One region of the Bacillus sp. UNCCL81 genome, then DNA from elsewhere that is predicted to be linked to it. Evidence: predicted binding sites of a transcription regulator. Region 1 holds the regulator's gene; the other holds the start of a gene.

Region 1 (17,845 bases):
TACTGTTTTTATGACATCTTTTCGTAGTGCACCTGAAAATTTCATGGCTTTTCCTCCTTAAAATACGAAAAAAAGAGACCACAAACATCACTATAGAAATTCTTCTATAGCATGTTGTGGTCTCTCTAAATCTCCTACCGAAATATTAACTTGTTTCTATTTTAACACTATACTATGTTATTTGAAAGCTTTTGTTGCTTCTATTGCTTTTTTCCAACCACTGTATAGTTCTTCTCTTTTATCATCTTGCATTTCCGGTTTAAATCTCTTATCCATGTTCCATTGTTTTGAGATTGTTTCTTGATTTTCCCAATAACCAACAGCTAGACCTGCTAAATAAGCTGCACCTAAAGCAGTTGTTTCATTTACTTCAGGACGTTCAACTGGGACATCTAATAGGTCACTTTGGAATTGCATTAAGAAATTATTCTTAACTGCTCCACCATCCACACGTAAAGTTTTTAGTTCAATACCCGAATCAGCTTCCATTGCACATAATACATCTTTGGTTTGATAAGCTAATGCTTCCAGTGTTGCACGAATAAAATGTTCCTTCGTTGTTCCACGAGTTAATCCAAAAACCGCTCCCCGTACATCACTATCCCAATAAGGAGTACCTAGACCAACAAATGCGGGTACAATATAAACTCCATCTGTAGATTGAACTCTAGTAGCATATTCCTCACTATTACTAGCATCTTTAAACATGCGCATTCCATCACGTAACCATTGAATAGCGGAACCTGCTACGAAAATACTTCCTTCTAAAGCATATTCAACTTTTCCATTTAGGCCCCATGCAATTGTTGTTAATAAGCCATGATTAGATTTTACCGCTTTTTCACCAGTATTCATTAACATAAAACAACCAGTACCATAAGTATTTTTCGCCATTCCTTCGCTAAAGCAAGCTTGACCAAATAACGCAGCTTGTTGGTCACCAGCTATCCCTGCAATAGGTACATTTTGACCAAAGAAATGGTAATCAACAGTATGGCCATATACTTCAGAAGAAGATCGTACTTCTGGAAGCATACTTTTTGGTACCGTTAGCATTTCAAGTAGCTCATCATCCCAACTTAAGTCATGAATGTTATACATTAATGTACGTGATGCATTTGAATAATCCGTAACATGTACATTGCCTCCAGATAATTTCCATACAAGCCAAGTATCAATTGTTCCAAATAATAATTCACCACGTTCTGCTTTCTCTCTTGCACCTTCTACATTATCTAGAATCCACTTAACTTTTGTTCCAGAGAAATAGGCATCAATTAAAAGACCTGTTTTTTCACGAACAACCTCTCCATAGCCTTTCTCTTTTAGATCATCACATATCTCACTCGTTTGACGTGATTGCCACACGATTGCATTATAGATTGGTTTTCCAGTTGTTTTGTCCCACACAACTGTTGTTTCGCGTTGATTTGTAATACCTATACCTACAATTTGCTCAGGTTTTACATCTGCTTCACTTAAACAAGTAGCAATAACAGCTAAAATTGACCCCCAAATTTCTTGCGCATTATGCTCAACCCATCCTGGCTTTGGAAAATGCTGTGTAAATTCTTTTTGTGCAACATGGACTATTTTGCCATTTTTATTAAATAGAATTGCACGAGAACTTGTTGTACCTTGATCTAAAGAAAGAATGTATTTATTCATAATCGTCCCATCTCCTCATTAAGCTACTACTTTTCTATTATTTGTATGACTTTGACTCTTTTTACTTGTTAAATAAGAAACTATTAAAATACCAACTGTTACAATTCCTAAATAAATAATTGCAGAGTTATGCTTACCTTCAAAAATAATTTGATAGAATAATCCTGCAAGTGATCCTCCTAATGCTGGCCCAACAACTGGAATCCATGCGTATTTCCAATTTGAACCCCCTTTACCAGTAATAGGTAATAAAAAGTGTGCAATGCGAGGTCCTAAGTCACGAGCCGGATTAATTGCATAACCAGTCGTTCCGCCTAATGATAAACCAATGCTAACAATTAAGAAACCTACGATAAAAGGATTTAAACCATCTGCAAATTTATTTGAACCAATTGCTAAAATACCAAAAACTAAGATGAACGTTCCAATCAATTCACTTAAAAGATTTGCAAATGTATTAGGAATAGCAGGACCCGTTGCAAATACACCTAATTTTGTTCCTGGATCTTCTGTTTCTTTCCAATGAGGTAGATAATGTAAATAAACAATTGTTGCTCCGATCATAGCACCAATCATTTGTGCTGCAATGTATTCGGGTACTTGACTCCATGGAAATGAGCCTTTAAAAGCTAATGCTAAAGTAACAGCTGGATTTAAATGCGCTCCACTAATACTTCCTACTGCATAAACAGATATTGCAACTGCTAGACCCCATCCTAGAGTTATTACAATCCAACCTGAATCCTTAGCAAATGATTTTTTTAAACTTACACCTGCACAAACTCCTCCACCTAAAACAATTAGCAAAGCAGTTCCAATTAATTCCCCTAAAAATCCTGACATAATTTCACTCCATCCACATTCAATTTAAGATTAAGTTTTCTCGTGAGCGAAAATAAATCGAATGGCCATTCTTTTTAATAATAACTCTGTTAATATAGAAAAGAAGTATTGAGACAACGAGTATGATATTAGTGCATACCAATTATTAACTGAGCCTAAAAACAAAAAGACCCACAATCAATCAGCTTCTATTAATAAATAGAAACAATTAATTGTGGATCTCTTCATTTCTCCGTCACGTTTATTAACTTGTCTTTTATGCTAACCTCAAATGAAAGCGGTGTCAACAAGAATTTTCACATTTCTGCCATTATTTTAGGAATTTTTTCCATAAGTCTTTATCCGATGTTGTAATTGCAGTAGCACCAGCATTTAAAGCTGCATCCACATCTTCAACAGTTCTTATAAATCCACCAGCTAAAATAGGTATACCAGTTCTTTCTTTTACCTCTCCAATAACATTCGTAAGCGCTCCTGGTAACACTTCAATGTAATCGGGCTTTGTTTTTTCTAATAACAAAAAACTTTTTTCCATTGCTCCGGAGTCAATCAAAAAGATCCGTTGGATGGCAATAACCCCTTTTTGCTTAGCCTTTAAAATAACATTGGATTTTGTAGAAAGTAATCCATCTGGCTTGTATTCTTGACAAAGAAATTCCGCTGCATGCCCATCACTTTGTAAACCATGTATAAGGTCGACATGTAAAAATACTTTCTTTCCATGTTGCTTAGCAAGAGAAACTACACTTTTCAATTGACCAATATGAATATCAAGAATAACAATATATTTATACGGTGTAGTTAATAATTTTTCTAAATCCTTTATTTTTCTAACGGCTGGTAGAATCTTTTGTTCATGAAAATCCATCAATATTACCCCTATAGAATTTTTTACTTTTATAGTACACAATTAAAAAAAAAAGAAAAAGCCTGTACAATGAAAGAATTTTCATTGTACAGACTATTTTTAACTTTAGATCTACTCTCTGAAATACGCTAAGAATAATAGGAATACTACAAACAACACATACATTACAGGATGAATTTTTTTCGCTTTTCCAGCAGCAATCATTGAAATCGGATAGAAAATGAATCCAACTGCGATACCAGTTGCAATACTATAAGTTAGAGGCATTGCAATAATTGTAAAGAATGCTGGAACAGCAATTTCGAACTTTTTCCAATCAATTTGACCAATTGATGAAACCATTAAAACTCCGACTACGATTAAAGCAGGTGAAGTTACCGCTGCAGTTACTACTCCTAAAAGTGGTGCGAAGAATAATGCTAATAAGAAAAGAATACCTGTTACTACTGCTGAGAATCCAGTACGTCCACCAGCAGCTACACCAGCAGTTGACTCAATATAAGAAGTAGTAGTACTTGTACCTAAAGTTGAACCAACTACTACAGCAGTTGCATCAACCATTAATGCTTTACCAGCTCTTTCAAGTTTGTTTTCTTTTAATAATCCAGCTTGGTTAGCTACAGCTACTAATGTACCAGTTGCATCAAAGAAATCTACAATAAAGAAAGTTAATACTACAGCAAACATTTTACCTGAAGAGAAAACATCTGGAATATGTTTAATTGCTTGACCAAATGTTGGAGCAATACTTGGTACTGGACCAACAACTGAAGATGGTAAGTCGATAATTCCAAAAATCATACCTGCGATTGCAGTAATGATCATACCTAAAAATACACCGGCTTTTATTTTTCTAGCCATTAAAACTACAGTAATAACTAAACCGAAAATCGTTAATAAAACAGCAGGTTCATTTAATTTACCAAGTGATACGAATGTCGCAGGGTTACTTACGATAATACCTGAGTTTTTTAAACCGACAAAAGTAATAAAGAATCCAATACCGCTACCAATTGCTAATTTTAATTCAATTGGAATTGCATTTATAATTTGTTCACGAAGACCAGTTAATGAAAGAATGATAAAAATGATACCTGATACGAATACGCCAGCTAATGCTGTTTGCCATGGAATACCCATTCCAAGAACTACGTTAAAAGCAAAGAATGCATTTAATCCCATACCTGGTGCTAAAGCAATTGGATATTTCGCATATATACCCATTAAAATCGATCCGTATGCTGCAGCTAATGATGTAGCTACAAAGATTGCCTCTTTATTCATTCTTAAAGCTTCTGGGAAATCCTTAATATCTGATAATGATAAAATTGATGGATTTACAAATAAAATATAAGCCATTGCTAAGAATGTAGTTAAACCAGCAATTGTTTCTTGACGATATGATGTGCCTAACTTGTTGAACTCAAAATAATTACTGATACGTTCTTTCATGTGATCCTCCTAAGTTTTAGTCTTAAAAGTCGGTCTCTATTTTATAAAATAGAAAAGGCACTTTTACACAAAGGTAAAAGCGCCTATCACGAGCAGTTTCATTCTGAAGTTATTAACCCTAGAATAATAGAATAATAGCAACATAGTGGGTTAATTACTTTCAGAAATCATTACTTCGTAGTCCGCCATTTTACGGTGGCGGGTAGAGACGCTAGTCCATATTTACTAGCCTATACGACAAGTTTTGACAAATTATTTATTTAATTTACATCCTTATATTACAATCAGTTTTAGTTAGTGTCAACAAAAAAACGAACATTTTTTATAAAATATTCGTTTTCGTTCGTTTTTACCATATTTTAGTTATTCTATTATACTTAATCATTAGGATATTCACGTATCAGTAAAATAAATCATGTAATTCACTGTAAATTCTAATAATTATTGTACTATAAATTGATCAATAATAAAAATTTTTAAAACTCTAATTACAAAAAAAAGCTATAATCCCTTAGAAGAGATTATAGCCGTTTTAAATTATTCCCACTCAATCGTTGCAGGTGGCTTACTAGTTACATCATAAACTATACGGTTTACGTGTTTAACTTCATTTACAATACGAGTTGAGATTTTTTGTAGTACATCCCAATCAATACGTGCCCAGTCAGCAGTCATTCCATCGATCGACGTAACTGCACGAATACCTACTGTGTAATCATACGTACGTTCGTCACCCATTACACCAACACTACGGATGTCAGGTAATACCGTGAAATATTGCCAAATTTCTTTATCTAAACCAGCTAAAGCAATTTCTTCACGTAAAATTGCATCTGATTCACGAACGATTTCAAGTTTTTGATCAGTAATTTCACCTAATACACGAATTCCTAGACCTGGTCCTGGGAATGGTTGTCTCCAAACGATTGCATCTGGAATTCCTAATTCAGTTCCAACTGCACGTACTTCGTCTTTAAATAATGTATTTAAAGGCTCAATTAACGTGAATTGCATGTCTTCAGGTAATCCACCTACATTATGATGTGATTTGATTGTTTGAGCTGTAGCCGTACCGCTCTCGATAATATCTGTATAAAGAGTTCCTTGAGCTAAGAAATCCATACCTTCTAATTTAGCTGCTTCATCATCAAATACATAGATGAATTCATTACCGATAATTTTACGTTTTTCTTCTGGATCAGAAACGCCAGCAAGTTTACTTAAGAAACGCTCTCTAGCATCTACTTTAATTACATTCATGTTGAAGCCTTCGCTAAACGTCTTCATAACGCCTTCAGCTTCATCTTTACGTAATAAACCATGGTCAACGAAGATACATGTTAATTGATCACCAATTGCTTTGTGAATTAATACTGCAACTACTGAAGAATCAACACCACCACTAAGTGCACAAAGTACTTTTTTGTCGCCAACAGTATTACGAATATTTTCAAGTTCAACTTCAATGTAGTTTTTCATTGACCAGTTTGCTTCACATTCGCAAATATTGAATACGAAATTCTTTAATAGATCATTTCCATATTCAGAGTGACGAACTTCCGGGTGGAATTGTACACCATACATTTTTTTAGCTTCGTTACTCATTGCAGCGATTGGGCAAGAAGCACTAGTTGCATCTACAACGAATCCTTCTGGTTGTTGCATTACTTTATCACCGTGGCTCATCCAAACTACATGGTCTGAAGGCAGGTCTTTTAATAAAGCAGACGGATTTTGAATATTTAATTCAGCTTTACCGTATTCACGTTGGTCAGCTCTAGCTACCGTTCCGCCAAAATGTTGCGTCATTAACTGCATTCCGTAACAAATACCTAAGATTGGAATTTCTAAATCAAAAATTGCTTCATCACAGAAAAAAGCATTTTCGCCATATACGCTATTTGGTCCGCCAGAGAAAACGATCCCTTTAGCACCCATTTGCTTAATTTCCTCTGCAGTTATTGTATGAGGACGTAATTCACTATAAACGCCAAACTCACGGATACGTCGTGCTATAAGTTGGTTATACTGACTTCCAAAATCTAGTACTACAATTGTGTCATGTTGTTGCAAAACGGTCACCCCATCTATATATATTGAATTAACGTATCAGTTAAACTGATACTATTTTTCCCAAAAAAAATAAAAAAAGCCGATTTTCTACTCTTTTTACATACGAAAAATACGCATAAGAAGGCAGAAAATCAGACTTAAATTAAACAAAGTCAGACTGCCTTCATAGTCAGGGCATGTTACGGCGCCCCGGTAGAGACTCTCGACCCGTATTGTCGAGGATATATGAAGAATAATGACGAATATTGTATTATTGTCTCATTCTAACAATGTATAATTTTTCGGTCAAGGTATTTCAATGCATAAAAAAAATAAATTTTTGTGGAAACGTTACAACTTGTCATGAATAAGATTATAGTGTATCTTTTAACTAACGAACGGTAGGTAGTTTATCGAGTCAAAATCATTTATTTAGTCTGCTATAAAGGGGAGATATTTTATGAGTTGGATTTACTTAGTTATAGCGGGGGTTTCCGAAATTGCCTGGGCATTTGGACTAAAATACTCAGAAGGATTTACAAATTTGTTGCCAACAATTTTAACGATTGCTGGGATCCTGTTCAGCTTTTATTTATTTTCAAAAGCAATAAGAGATATTCCAATAGGTACTGCCTACGCAGTTTTTACAGGAATCGGTGCCGCTGGGACAGTTATTATTGGAATGTTATTTTTAAATGAATCTGCCTCTATATTGAAAGTTGTTTTGGTAATTACATTATTATCCGGAATTATTGGCTTAAAATTAACTTCAGATGATAAAAAAGCAGAGAAAGGAGATGCAGCATAAAATGGCTTGGTTATTTTTATTTATTGCGGGTTTGGGTGAAGTCGGCTTTGTCATTTTTATGAAGCTATCGAATAATTTTAAAAAACTTAACTACTCCATTTTGTGTATTCTATCTGGATGGACTAGTTTTTACTTATTATCAAAGGCCTTAAAGGTTATACCCGTCGGAACAGGCTATACAATCTGGACTGGTATAGGTGCCGCTGGTTCTGTTTTAATAGGCATGTTGTTCTTTTATGAATCACGTGAATGGAAAAGACTATTATTTATCACATTGGTAATTGGTTCTGTTATTGGTTTAAAAATCATCTCACCTCATTAAAAAAATCCCTATTTGAAAAAGAAATAGGGATTTTTGTCTTTTAAAACAGCTTTCCCCAAGTGTTTTTTCCAACAATTCCATCGACAACTAGTCCATTACTTGCTTGAAATTTTTTAACTGCATTTTCAGTAACTGGTCCAAAAATTCCATCTGCTGTTATTTTTAGTTTTTGTTGAACCTTTTTTACAGATTCACCTCTTGATCCTTCTTTTAAAATACCAGGGTATGGAATTGAATCTGTCTGAGTTATCGGGGGATTTAAGATGGCATTCACTTGTGCTTTAAACTCGTTAAATTGCTCTGGGTGGTCTATGAAGGTTTTTGGACATGGCTTATGTGTTATGTCATAATGTCTTACAATGTCATTTGCATTTAATTTAAACATCTTACATAATTCAGCAATTACTCTGATCGTACGTGTTAATGTGTATTGTGAAATAGTACCATCCTTTTCGACACACATTTCAACTCCAATTGAAAGCTTATTTGCGTTCGGAGCTAGTGCATCAACCCCTCTAAATACACCACCATTACTATTTCTTTCATAATGATCATTTGCATGATAAGCTACTTCATCAAGCGGAATAATACAGATTGCCTCTTTCGAATCAACAAAAATATGAGCAGATGCATATGTTTTATTTTTAATCGCTATACCGTTAAAATACCTTTGGTGACTTTGTGCACTTGCCCCCGGATTGGCTGTCCAATGCAGCACAATTTTTCTAACTTCTTTCAATTTTATTGACGGCCTCGTATACTTGTTCATCGAAATATAATCATTTCTCCAAGTTGCCAAAATTAGCACTCCTTTTCAATATTGGCATGTCCAAACAATTTCCATCCGAATACTTGGACATGTATATTAATACAGTATTCTAAAAGATAAAATTCGTTACATAAAAAAAGAGAGTATTAGATACTCTCTCGGAATACTTGATACTAATTACTTTTTTAGTGGTTTAACATAAATTGCTTGTGAAGAATTAACAGATATACATCCATCCAAATCCTTCTCTTTTAACAATCCCAAATTAATAGCAGACTTGATCTTATCTCCATCTGGTTTTCTTACAATTTGTATTAAATCAGTCAAGTTTAGTTCTTCTAATTTATGAATTGTCTTATCTTCATTAAATTTCTCTTTTTTTCTTATGATTCGTTCAAGTTTTAAATTATTAATAATTAGTTCACCTTTTTCATTCATTCCAACTTGATGATCAAAGTATCCATGAAAAATCTTTTGTAATTCTTCTAACTGATTTTCAATATCTTTCTTTTTTTGACTCAAATCATAGTACTCGTTCAACATCGGTTCGGTAATTTTGAAATTATTTTTCCTCCCCATTTCATAACACCACTTTTCATTAGAAGATAATTAATCTTATTGTGAAATTAGACGAGTTATGACTTGAAATACATTAGAAATAAAAGTACATTAACTAGTGGAAGACTAAAAATAGAATGAATTATTGCTATAAAAGAAAATAAGAAAATTTATGTTATTTATATATATCAAATCAAAAAGAAAGGAATCTTGATTATGTTGAAAAGCAACAATCATGATAGCGAAATGAAAAATGTTTATTGAACCAATGCTATTACAAAATGCTGATAAACCATTTGACTCTGATCAACATTATTTTGAATTGAAATCAAATGGTGTTCGAATGATGCTTGAAAGGCAAAATGGAAAGAATAAACTTTTTAATCGAAATGGTACGGAGATTACAGAGAGAATCCCTGAACTCGAAAATATCGAATTAGATGATTGTTACTTAGACGGTGTTTTAGTTTGTTATAATGACGGCAGAGAGGATTTTGAAGCTGCAACCAATCGAGTAAGTTTTATTCAAGAATACAAAATAATACAAGGAAGCAAACAATTTCCATTAACATATATCGTTTTTGATATTTTACGCCTTAAAAATAAAAACTTAATGAAAGAACCTTTATCTTATCGAAAAAAAATCCTTTCAGAAACTATAGTAGATCAAGAATCAATTAAAAAAAGTTTTTATATCGAGTCGGAAGGTGAGATGTTTTTTGAGCAAATTAAAACGCTCGGACTAGAAGGTATAGTAGCTAAATTAAAAGATTCCACTTATATACCAGCACATCGATCACTAAATTGGTTAAAGATCATTAACTGGAGATATAGTAACTACTATATAACGGGATATAAAAAACAAGGAATGGGATTATTAATCTCGGAATTAAAAAATGGTGAGTATGTAAATGTAGGGATAGTAGAGTTTGGGATGAATATCGGCCAAAAAACAGCTTTCTTTAGTCTAACCAAGCATATAAAAACTGGAGAAGACAAAAATTATATTTATGTAGAACCGTTAGTTCGATGTGTGATAAAAAGTAGAGGTCAATTAAATAGCGGAGAATTAATTGAACCAATTTTCCATGATTTTATCGTTTAAAAATAACTTTTTTTAAAGTAATGATCTACCCCCCTTTAAATGTAGAAAGTATTAGTAGCTTTTTACTTATATGAAGGGGTTTATTTTTTTCTATCTAAATATAAGCCATAATATGATCAACCAAAATGGTATAGAAAATAAAAGACCAAAAAGGCATCCTCTATATAAACCAAAATTCATCTAAATCATCCTTAAAAAGTTATTTGATATAATTGCAATATTGCATCAAAGATTTTCTGCTTTTATCAAATTTACTATACATATTTAAACGATATTTAGTCAATAAAGCCTTAGTCTTATTTAATTCAATTTCTCCAATCAAATACCTGTTAGTTATTCTCATTATCGACTACACCGATTGTAAAAGTCTTGCAATTATATGCAAAAAAAACCCTTGATTGCTCAAGGGTTTATTCTTTATTACATCATGCCGCCCATACCCATGCCGCCCATGTCAGGCATTGCTGGAGCATTTTTCTCAGGGATATCAGCTACTACTGCTTCAGTTGTTAAGAACATAGCTGAAACAGATGCTGCGTTTTGAAGTGCAGAACGTGTAACTTTAGTTGGGTCAACGATACCTTCTTCAATCATGTTTACCCATTGTCCGTTAGCAGCATTGAAACCAACGCCAACTTCCGCACTTTTTAATTTCTCAATAATTACTGATCCTTCTAGACCAGCATTTGTAGCGATTTGACGAACTGGAGCTTCAAGTGCACGTAATACGATGTTGATACCTGTTGCTACGTCACCTTCTGCTTCGATTGCAGCTACTTTATTATATACGCTCATTAATGCAGTACCACCACCAGCTACAATACCTTCTTCAACTGCAGCGCGTGTAGAGTTTAATGCATCCTCAATACGTAATTTACGCTCTTTTAATTCAGTTTCAGTTGCAGCACCAACTTTGATTACTGCTACACCACCAGCTAATTTAGCTAAACGCTCTTGTAATTTTTCGCGATCAAATTCAGAAGTAGTTTCTTCTAATTGAGCACGGATTACGCCGATACGTCTTTGGATTGCTTCAGTTTCACCAGCACCTTCAACGATTGTAGTGTTTTCTTTTGTTACTACAACTTTTGAAGCACGACCTAATTGAGTGATGTTAGTTGTTTTAAGATCTAATCCTAATTCTTCTGTAATCACTTCACCGCCAGTTAAGATCGCGATATCTTCTAACATTGCCTTACGACGGTCACCGAAGCCAGGAGCTTTAACAGTAACTGCATTGAACGTACCACGTAATTTATTTACGATGATTGTTGCTTGTGCTTCGCCTTCAACATCCTCAGCAATGATTAATAGTGGTTTACCTTGTTGAACAACTTGCTCAAGTACTGGTAAAATTTCTTGAATGTTTGTTACTTTTTTATCTGTGATTAAAATATATGGATTTTCTAATTCAGCGACCATTTTCTCTGAATTTGTAACCATGTAAGGAGAAGAGTATCCACGGTCAAATTGCATACCTTCAACTACTTCTAATTCAGTTGTGAAACCTTTTGATTCTTCAAGAGTAATAACTCCATCGTTACCAACGCGCTCCATTGCTTCAGCAATTAATTGTCCAACTTCTGGATCCGCTGAAGAAATTGCAGCAACTTGTGCGATTGACTCTTTACCTTCAATTGGTTTTGAGATTGTTTTTAATTCTTCGATTGCTACAGCAACTGCTTTTTCGATACCTTTACGGATACCCATTGGGTTTGCACCAGCAGTTACGTTTTTAAGACCCTCACGAATCATAGCTTGAGCTAAAACTGTCGCAGTTGTTGTACCGTCCCCAGCAACATCATTCGTTTTGCTAGCAACTTCTGCAACTAATTTTGCACCCATATTTTCAAATGCATCTTCTAATTCGATTTCTTTTGCGATTGTAACACCATCATTTGTAATTAATGGAGAACCGAATTTTTTCTCAAGAACTACGTTACGTCCTTTTGGTCCTAAAGTTACTTTTACAGCATCAGCTAAAGCGTCTACACCACGTAACATTGCGCGACGTGCTTCTTCACCAAATCTAATGTCCTTTGCCATGAAAATGACCTCCTTATAATATAAAAAATATATTTTTTAATTTAAGTATTATTATTTTATTAACCTATGATTGCAAGTATATCGTTTTCGCGAAGTACTAAGTATTCAGTACCACCGTACTTAACTTCTGTTCCTGAATATTTAGAGAAGATAATGCGGTCACCTACAGATACTTCTAAAGCTACGCGCTCACCATTTTCAAGTACTCGGCCAGTACCTACTGCAACAACTTTGCCTTCTTGTGGCTTTTCTTGTGCACTACCTGGTAACACGATACCACTAGCAGTTTTTTCTTCAGACTCAACAAGCTCAATTACAACACGATCACCTAATGGCTTTAACATGTGTAATACCTCCTCAATAATCAAATCATTATTTTTTAGCACTCATGTATATTGAGTGCTAACACAATTATTAGTTTAAATAATATCAAAAAATTTTGCAAGCCCGAAGCAGGCACTTTTCTTGTCGAAATTTAATAAGTTTTTTTCTTTACAATCAAAAGTAAAATAAAAAGTGAAAATTTCTTTTAAGAAACATAAGAAACGAGTAAAATAATGTACGTGTTGTTATAAACCTTTGGGTTCTGAAAAATATCAACACAAAGGAGCTATCGTATTGAAAACTAGAGATTTATGGATTTTATTAACGTATGTCGTTCTTCAATATTCAGCGGTATTTGGAGTGCCCTATTTATTAAATAGTAACTTATACGCTGGAGTGGATCAGAAAACGGCTTCTCTTGAAGCAGTGGCATTATGGGGTTGTATTAGTTTCGTAACTGGATTAATTATTATCCTTATCTTATTACATAAGCCCATTTATGAAGGAATAAAGCATTTAAAAACTAATTATCGTACAATAATAAATTGGGTTGTTTTAGGTTACTTCATAACAATGCTAAATCAAATTGTTTGTAATTTAATTTTAATTTATGTGTTTCATTTACATAAGGGCTCAGAAAATACTCAAAATATCATAAACATTGCAAAGCTTAATCCGGCTTTTATTATCATCCCAAGTCTAGTTGCACCAATTTTAGAAGAGATTATTTTTCGTCGAATCATTTTTAAGAGGCTTTATAATCGTTTACCATTTATTATATCTGCTGGAATTAGTTCAGCGATCTTTTCGCTTATGCACGGTGACTTGCCCTTCTTTTTATCTTACTTTCTAATCGGTTTTGTATTTTGTTACTTGTATAAACGAACAAACTCAATTATGGTACCAATCTTAACACATATGTTAATGAACTCTTTTGTCGTTTTTCAGCAAATCAATTTACATTAAAAACCCCCAATTCTTTTGGGGGTTTTTGTATTAATATAAATTTATTGTTGTAAAAAATATGCCAATGTTTGCAGTTCAACTGCTAAGTCTATATGATGAATGCGAATATGTTCTGGTACACTAATTCGTGCAGGTGTGAAATTTAAAATACCTCTAATATTTTTTCCATTTAATCGATCAGCTATTGATTGTGCTACAGGTGCAGGAACAGTTAAAATAACGATTTGAATATCTTCATTCATAACTTCCTCTAGATTATCTAGATTATAAACGGGTACTCCACCTATTTCAGTACCAATTTTATTTGGATCAATATCAAATGCCATCTCAATTTTTGTATTATTATTTTTTATAAAATTATAGTGTAAGAATGCAGTTCCTAAATTACCAACACCAATTAATGCAACTTTCATAACTTCATGCTGGTTAAGCGCTTTCGAGAAAAAAGTTAATAAATAATTTACGTTATAGCCATAACCTTTTTTACCAAGTGCTCCAAAATAAGAAAAATCTCTTCTGATTGTAGCGGAATCTACCTTTACTGCTTCACTTAACTCTGCTGAAGAAACTCTTTGTTTACCTGATAAAGACAAATTCTTTATAAAACGGTAATATAAAGGTAGACGTTTAGCAGTAGCTTGTGGAATTTTAATTTGTTCCGAATCCATTTTTTAATCCCCCACTTACTGTAATTCTTTTTACTATGGTGTGTAATTTAACTTTATTTTAGTAATAAAGTACTTGTTCTAATGTAAAATATACACTATATTTAAGAATTTTGACAGTCTACAGTTACATACATAAAAAATTTTGCAATGAGGTGTTATCCATGATTCTTTTACAAGTAAATAATGTCTCAAAGTATTTTGGTAGTGACATTATACTTTCAAATATAAAATTAGAAGTTCAAACGAGTGATCGCGTTGCCATTGTTGGTCGAAATGGTGCGGGAAAATCTACATTATTGAAAATCATAGCAGGTGAAATATCTTATGATGGCGGTGAAATAAATAAACCTAAAGATGTTACTGTAGGCTACCTAGCCCAAAACACTGGTTTACAAAGCAATCAAACGATTTGGGAAGAATATTATTCTGTTTTCAATCATTTAGTAGAGATGCAAGACAATATGAGAAAATTAGAAGTTAAAATGACAAGAGAGGATGTCTATTCTAACCAAGCCGTTTATGACAAGGTTATGAATGAATATGATCATCTTCAATATACTTTCAAAGAAAACGGTGGTTACCAGTTTGAAGCAGATATTCGTTCAATTATTAGTGGTTTAGGTTTTAGTAATGAAGATTACGAAACAAAAATTTCTTCGTTAAGTGGTGGACAAAAAACAAGACTGGCATTAGGTAAGCTATTGTTGACGAAGCCTGACTTGTTAATTTTGGATGAGCCTACTAACCATTTAGATATTGACACTCTTAGTTGGTTAGAGCGCTACTTACAGTCATACCCTGGTGCAGTATTAATCGTTTCCCACGATCGATATTTCCTTGATCAAGTTGTTAATATTGTTTATGAAATATCTAATCATAAGCATCAACGATTTGTTGGTAATTATAGTAAGTACCTTGAGCTAAAGGCAGCTCAATATGAACAAGAGTTAAAACAGTTCGAAAAGCAACAAGAGGAAATCTCTAAACTTGAAGATTTTGTGCAGCGTAATATTGCACGTGCATCAACTACAAAAAGAGCTCAAAGTCGTAGGAAACAATTAGATCGAATGGTTCGATTAGACAGGCCACTTGGAGACGAGTCTTCTGCTAATTTTTCATTTGCAATTGAAAAACAAAGCGGTAATGATGTGTTGTCTGTACAAGATTTATTTATTGGCTATGATCGTATCCCAACAATTGATCAGCCGATGAGATTCGTTCTGAATCGAGGCGATAGTGTCGCATTAGTCGGTCCAAATGGTGTTGGTAAATCGACATTACTTAAAACAATTATTGGAGATTTAGAAAAATTACAGGGTACGATTGATTTTGGTGCAAATGTTTCAGTTGGTTATTATGATCAAGAGCAAGCAAAACTAACTTCTAATAAAAGAGTTTTAGATGAACTTTGGGATGATTATCCATTAAAGGCCGAACAAGAAATCCGAACAATATTAGGTAATTTTTTATTTTCTGGAGATGATGTAACAAAAATTGTTACTTCTTTAAGTGGTGGAGAAAAGGCAAGATTAGCTTTGGCTAAGCTTATGATGAAAAAAGCTAATTTCCTAATTCTGGATGAGCCTACTAACCACTTAGATCTAGATAGTAAAGAAGTATTAGAAAATGCTTTATTAGATTACCCTGGAACTATTTTATTTGTTTCTCATGATCGTTACTTTATGAACAGATTATCCACAAAAACTTTTGAACTAGCAAAAGCAGGATTATCAATTTATTTGGGTGATTATGACTATTACCAATTTAAGAAAAACGAAGCATTTGAAAAAGAACAAGCAGAAAAAGAGGCTACATTCTCACAAGTTAAACAAACTTCTCAACCAGTTTCTGATTATCAACAAGACAAAGAATTGAAGAAAAAAATCCGTCAAACTCAGCGCCGTATAGAGGAAATTGAGAGTAATATATCGCAAATTGAGCTTGATATAGAGACGATTGAACTAGAATTATGTAAGCCAGAGGTTTACGGTGATTTTCAATTAGTACAAGAATTAACAATTAAGAAAAATGATATCGAAGCTAAGTTAATAGACCTAATGGAAGAATGGGAAAACTTACAAGAATAATGTCTAAACGGATAAGCTTTTTGCTATCCGTTTTTTCTTATCTACATATTTATCCACATATATTCAATTATTATTTAGCTTTTACACAGGTTTATACACATTATCCACAGAAAAACAGTAATGTTATACACAATTTTGTGCACATAGTTTAATAAGTTTTTAACAAATAAAAAGTACTTATCCACATTTTATTAAAAAATTGTGAATAAGTACTTCTTACATATTTTCTAAATCCAAACCTGGATTCCCGTTTAATGCCAAATTACCTAGTTTTCCTTGTTTTAAACGAATAAATGCAGCAGCACCAATCATCGCAGCATTATCTGTACAAAGTGATAGTGGTGGTATAACTAATTCTATATTATTCAAAGCATTCATCTCTTCTTGTAATGTAGCTCTCAACCCTTTATTAGCTGCAACTCCTCCGGCTAATAAAACTTGTTTTACATCATATTCTTTTGCAGCTTGAATTGTTTTTGAAACAATTACTTCAATTACACTCTCTTGGAAACTTGCTGCCACATCAGCTGGTGATACTGCTTCGCCTCTTTGCTCAGCATTATGCATATAATTAATAACTGCTGACTTTAATCCACTAAAACTAAAATCATAGCTACCCTCGTCTAACCATGCTCTAGGAAAAGGAATGGTTGCATTTCCTTCTTGTGCGAGACGATCAATGTGAGGACCACCTGGATAAGGTAATTTAAGTGTTCTAGCAACCTTATCATAAGCTTCTCCTGCTGCATCATCCCTTGTTTCACCTATTACCTCAAAGACGCCATCTTCCTTCATGTAGACAAGCTCAGTATGTCCACCAGAAACTACTAAGGCTAATAGCGGATATTGCAGGGGCTGTACAAGTTGATTAGCATAAATATGACCTGCAATGTGGTGTACACCTATAAGCGGTAATCCATGTGCAAATGCAATTGCTTTTGCCGCATTTACCCCAATTAGTAACGCTCCAACAAGTCCTGGACCTTCTGTAACCGCAACTGCAGCTAGATCCTCATATTCTACCTGTGCTTGCTTCATTGCTTCTTCGATTACTAAAGTTATTTGCTCAACATGTAATCGTGAAGCAACTTCAGGTACAACTCCACCAAAACGTTTATGAATATCGATCTGAGTAGCTACTACATTACTTAAAATTTCATTTCCATTTTTAACAACTGCTGCTGAAGTTTCATCACAGCTTGTCTCTATAGCAAGAATTAAACAATTTTCATTTATCATTTCAAATTCACCCACATAACTAATGCATCCTCAAAATTATCTGTATAATAGCTTTTTCGAATACCACCAT
Region 2 (4,707 bases), on a different contig from region 1:
GAGTTAGTGCAGCAAGTGTTCAAGGTAATGCAAGTCATGGAGATCAAAAAGAAGAAAAAGGTAGACAAAGTAACAATCAGCAGTACGGTAAAAAAAATATGGGTCAGTAAGCTTTTTTCACTCAAGTTTAATATTAAAACTAGGACCTCGTGTCTAAAGCAATTATAAGAATAATGTTGTTTTACTAATAACTACTTATCACAAAAAATCCTGTATAAAGAGAAAAAGGCTGACTAAAAAGGATCCTCACTCAATCCTTTTTAGTTAGCCTTTAATTTTAAAATTATTTACTAAACATACCTTTTAATACGAACGCAACGTTTGCAGGACGTTCTGCAAGACGACGCATGAAGTATCCGTACCAGTCAGTACCATAAGGAACATAAACTCGCATATTATAGCCTTCTTTAACAAGCTCTAATTGACGCTCTGTACGAATTCCGTATAACATTTGGAACTCAAATTGATCGTTTGGAATATTATGTTCTTTTACTAATTGTTTTGTATACTCAATCATTGCTTCATCATGTGAAGCGATTGCAGTAAAGTTGCCGTTTAATAAGTGCATTTTAATGATTTTTTTGAAGTTTTCATCCACATCTTTTTTCTCTGGGAATGCTACTTCAGCAGGCTCTTTATAAGCACCTTTTACTAAACGTAAATTTGGTTTTAAGCTGTTTAAATCTGTAATATCGTTTTCAGTTCTGTATAAATAAGCTTGGATAACTGTTCCGATATTATCGTACTCAGATCTTAATTGCTTAAAGATACGAATTGTTTTTTCACAACGAGTGAAATCTTCCATATCAATTGTAACGAATACACCATTCTTTTTAGCTGCCTCTAAAATACGACGCATGTTTGATAAAACTAACTCGTCAGAAATATCAAGACCCATAGAAGTCATTTTTAGAGAACATTGTGAATTTAATTTTTCTTTTCCAATCGCTTCAATCGCTTCGATACAGTGATCAGCCATTTCATTTGCTTCTTCAACCGTGTCAACGAATTCCCCAAGATAATCAATTGTTACTTTTAAATTCTTTTTATTTAAGTCCTGAATAACTTTTGTAGCTAAATCGATTGTTTCGCCTGCAACAAAACGTCCTGCACCAAATCTTAGGCCATATTTTTTAGCCATTTTAGTCAAAAACTTATTTTTAGACATAAATAAAAAAGCATTCTTCATAACTTGTTCCATTACTCTACCCCCAAAATTAAACTTTACTTTTCTCTATATATATTACTAATGTATCATCTATTGAAATTTGTTAAAACAATTATTTAATAATTTGTCGAATTTTGTTTATTGAAAAATGTATGCCCTTACTTAATATTATATTATCATAATTTATATATGCCGTCATCTTTGAAAATTATGGATAAATATTATTGCTTATTTTTGTTAGCCATAGCTTCTCTATGCTGGTCATTTAACGTTTTAATCTCTTTAATTAAATTAACAACCTCATCTTTTGCTTGAGGATATGTTTCGTTCCAATGTTTTACTAATGCGGGCATTGATTTTGATATGTATGTATACATAACCCACTTTTCCACTTTTGCTTGTTTTTCCTCAGACCAATCTCCTAATAACAATTCCGTATATTTTTTTAGTAACGCATCAAATTTTGCTTCAAATTCATTTTCCAAACGAAATCACCTCTCCATATAATTATTAATTTTCAACATTCTAATTTGAATCTTTCCTTTTTTACCTAAACCTGTTTACTATGAAATTATATTATATCTTCAACCAGTTTTAAGGTGATTATTTAAAAATGTAAAGTAAAAATAATAAATAGTATCTAACTTGTTCAATTTCATAATTTGTTCATAACTTCACAAACTTATCGTCATATTTTCTTTGTATACTATGAATGTGTTAATCAAAGAGCGCATAGGGAGTGAAACCATTTGGAACGAGATAGTATCCAATATTGTATTGATTTAGCTCTTAAAAAAAAGAAAATACTAGATCAAAGCTTATTTAAATATTTAACTCGTGCTGCCTTAGCATCTATTTATATAAGCTTTATTCTCATTGTCTGTTTAAAATTAGCTGAATTATTTAGATTGCAAAATTCACCATTTTCATCTGTAGCTTATCCACTCGTTTTCTCTACAGCATTAATTATGATTATTTATGGTGGTGGAGAATTATTTACTAGTAATACGATGTATTTTACCTTCTCAACATTAGCTAAAAAAACTTCAAAACTAGATTTAGTAAAAAACTGGATTACATGTTATTCAGGTAATATTATTGGAGCATTTATTTTTGCGATCATTTATTTTTTAACAGGTTTGGCAAAAGACTTTCCCGCCGATCATTTTTTAACAGGTGTAGTTGACCATAAAATTCACGCATCATTTTTCCACTTATTTTTTAAAGGTATTTTATGTAATTGGCTTGTCTGTCTTGCTTGTTTCTTACCGACTAGATTTAAAGATGATTTAGCAAAAATGTTACTGATTTTTTTATTAGTATTTGCTTTCTTCTTCTCTGGTTATGAACACAGTATCGCAAATATAGCTGTCTTTACATTATCCTATATTATGCCTCATAATGTAGCCTTTACATTTGGTGATGTATTGCATAATTTAATTCCAGTTACACTTGGAAATATAATTGGTGGATCAGTTGGTGTCGGAATGGCATATTACTTCTTGAATAATGAACAAAAATTAGAAGTAAAAGAATTTAAACGTGCTTCATAAGACTAATCGACCTGTCTTCTTTTTTTTGAAGACGGGTTTTTTCGTGCAAATCTAATTTTATTATGGTAATAATGATTTTATAATGAAAATTTTTCCTTTTATGGTGGTGTGAAATATGAAATACAATCATTTTGTTCGGTTTATCATGTTCATTTCATTGCTTTGTTTTCTTTTATTATCATATGGCTTCGTAAAAGGTGCTTATTCAGTTTTAAATCCTCAAAAAAGCAAACTTATCGTGAATAATAATACACAGAAAAATAATCAAAATGACATTGTTCACAAAAACATTAAACTGAAGATTGTTGCATTAGGAGATTCACTTACGCGTGGTGTCGGGGATGATGAAGGAACAGGTTATGTAGGAAGATTAAAAACCATTCTACAAAAAGAGTATAAACAACCAACAACGATCACGAATTTAGCTGTTAGTGGCGCAAAAACATCAAATTTACTTAACGATTTAAAGAAAAAAAATATACAAGAAACGATTGGCTCAGCGGACATAATCGTACTTTCCATAGGAAGTAATGATTTATTTCCTGGCGCTAATCAATTAAACGAAGAATTTTTAAAGACATATCGACCAGATGAAAAAACGTTTAAAAATAATCTACAATCAATCTTTAAACTAATACGTCAAAAAAATCCTACAGCTTCTATTTATGCGTTTGGTTATTATAACCCATTTCATAATGTTCAAGGTTTAGATGCATCGTCAAGCTTTGTATCTAGATGGAACAATCTACTTGAATTATCGGTACTTCAAACGAATAATGCATACGTCATTCCAACATTCGATTTATTTTTTAACGAAGAAAAGAAATATTTGTACACTGACCATTTTCATCCGAACAAAGACGGTTATATTGAAATGTCAAATCGTTTAACTAGTAAAATAGGAAGTCAGCTTCGAGGTGCGTCGAATGAATAAAGTTCTTAAATTAGAAGGTGTTACAAAGAGCATTAAAGGAAAAGTACTAGTCGATAACGTTTCATTTGAAGTTAATGAAGGTGAAGTATTTGGCTTTCTTGGTCCAAATGGAGCTGGAAAAACAACAACTATTCGAATGTTAGTCGGATTAATCAAACCAACAAAAGGAACAATTGAAATCGCTGGTTATCCAGTTAAGACTCATTTCAAAGAAGCAATGCGACAAATTGGATGTATTGTAGAGAATCCAGAATTATACGGTTATTTAACTGGATGGGAAAATCTTAATCAATTTGCGAGAATGTTAGGCATTAGAGATGATAAGAAAATAAGTGAAGTCGTAAATTTAGTAAAATTAACCGATCGAATTCATGAAAAAGTAAAGACGTATTCACTCGGAATGAAGCAAAGATTAGGAATTGCCCAAGCGTTACTTGGAGGCCCTAAGCTTCTTATTTTAGATGAACCTACTAATGGACTAGATCCAGCCGGTATTCGTGAATTACGTGAATTTATTCATATGCTTGTAAAAGAGCAAAATATAAGTGTTTTTATTTCAAGCCATTTATTAAGTGAAATCGAAATGATTTGTGATCGCGTAGGAATTATAAATAAAGGGAAAATGGTTAGAGTTTCAACAGTAAAAGAATTAGTAAAAGAAGCTGCTGAAAGAGTTGAATGGCGAGTTTCTCCAATACAAAAAGGGCTAGATTTATTAAAAAAGGATTCTACGATTCAAGATATCTTGGTAAAGGATGAGCTTATACTGTGCAGAATGTCGCCGCTCAAAATAAATGAGGTCATTCAACAATTCGTAGCAGCAGATGTGCAAGTAAATGGCGTTAAAACAATGTCTGAAACATTGGAAGATTTATTCATGGAAATGACTGGAGGCGAAGTTCGTGGCTGAACTAATAAGACTCGTCTTTAACGAAATTGAAAAAATGGTAAGGAAAAGAAGAATACTTGTTATCTTTTTCATTTTAGCAGTGCTAATCCCTATTTTTGTTTATGCTCAACTGCAGCAAACTGAAGAAACGATTAAAAGACTT

What was found. The regulator Rex, encoded in region 1, represses fermentation and respiration genes when NADH is low (regulators of the CRP and FNR family bind a similar motif). The targets are predictions, from matches to a motif close to TTGTGAAATATTTCACAA.
Region 2: a site for Rex is predicted at 1,831-1,848, ahead of BM319_RS15295 (formate/nitrite transporter family protein). Genes of this name have one in related genera too.

The regions. Positions count from the first base shown of each region.
Region 1 covers NZ_FOMF01000023.1:2,215-20,059, forward strand. The annotation lists gene BM319_RS23845 (glycerol-3-phosphate dehydrogenase/oxidase) at 1-45, opposite strand, end outside; gene glpK (glycerol kinase GlpK) at 178-1,668, opposite strand; gene BM319_RS23855 (MIP/aquaporin family protein) at 1,687-2,511, opposite strand; gene BM319_RS23860 (glycerol-3-phosphate responsive antiterminator) at 2,822-3,379, opposite strand; gene BM319_RS23865 (NCS2 family permease) at 3,491-4,819, opposite strand; purine riboswitch at 4,990-5,089, opposite strand; gene guaA (glutamine-hydrolyzing GMP synthase) at 5,369-6,904, opposite strand; purine riboswitch at 7,051-7,153, opposite strand; gene BM319_RS23875 (DMT family transporter) at 7,344-7,691, shown strand; gene BM319_RS23880 (DMT family transporter) at 7,693-8,013, shown strand; gene BM319_RS23885 (peptidoglycan recognition protein family protein) at 8,054-8,812, opposite strand; gene BM319_RS23890 (hypothetical protein) at 8,960-9,361, opposite strand; gene BM319_RS23895 (ATP-dependent DNA ligase) at 9,594-10,445, shown strand; gene groL (chaperonin GroEL) at 10,866-12,491, opposite strand; gene groES (co-chaperone GroES) at 12,551-12,835, opposite strand; gene BM319_RS23910 (CPBP family intramembrane glutamic endopeptidase) at 13,110-13,781, shown strand; gene BM319_RS23915 (redox-sensing transcriptional repressor Rex) at 13,823-14,449, opposite strand; gene BM319_RS23920 (ABC-F family ATP-binding cassette domain-containing protein) at 14,611-16,536, shown strand; gene tsaD (tRNA (adenosine(37)-N6)-threonylcarbamoyltransferase complex transferase subunit TsaD) at 16,753-17,775, opposite strand; gene rimI (ribosomal protein S18-alanine N-acetyltransferase) at 17,772-17,845, opposite strand, start outside.
Region 2 covers NZ_FOMF01000006.1:305,609-310,315, reverse strand. The annotation lists gene BM319_RS15310 (YuzL family protein) at 1-110, shown strand, start outside; gene BM319_RS15305 (proline dehydrogenase family protein) at 284-1,201, opposite strand; gene BM319_RS15300 (DUF2573 family protein) at 1,390-1,653, opposite strand; gene BM319_RS15295 (formate/nitrite transporter family protein) at 1,918-2,721, shown strand; gene BM319_RS15290 (GDSL-type esterase/lipase family protein) at 2,837-3,655, shown strand; gene BM319_RS15285 (ABC transporter ATP-binding protein) at 3,648-4,565, shown strand; gene BM319_RS15280 (ABC transporter permease) at 4,591-4,707, shown strand, end outside.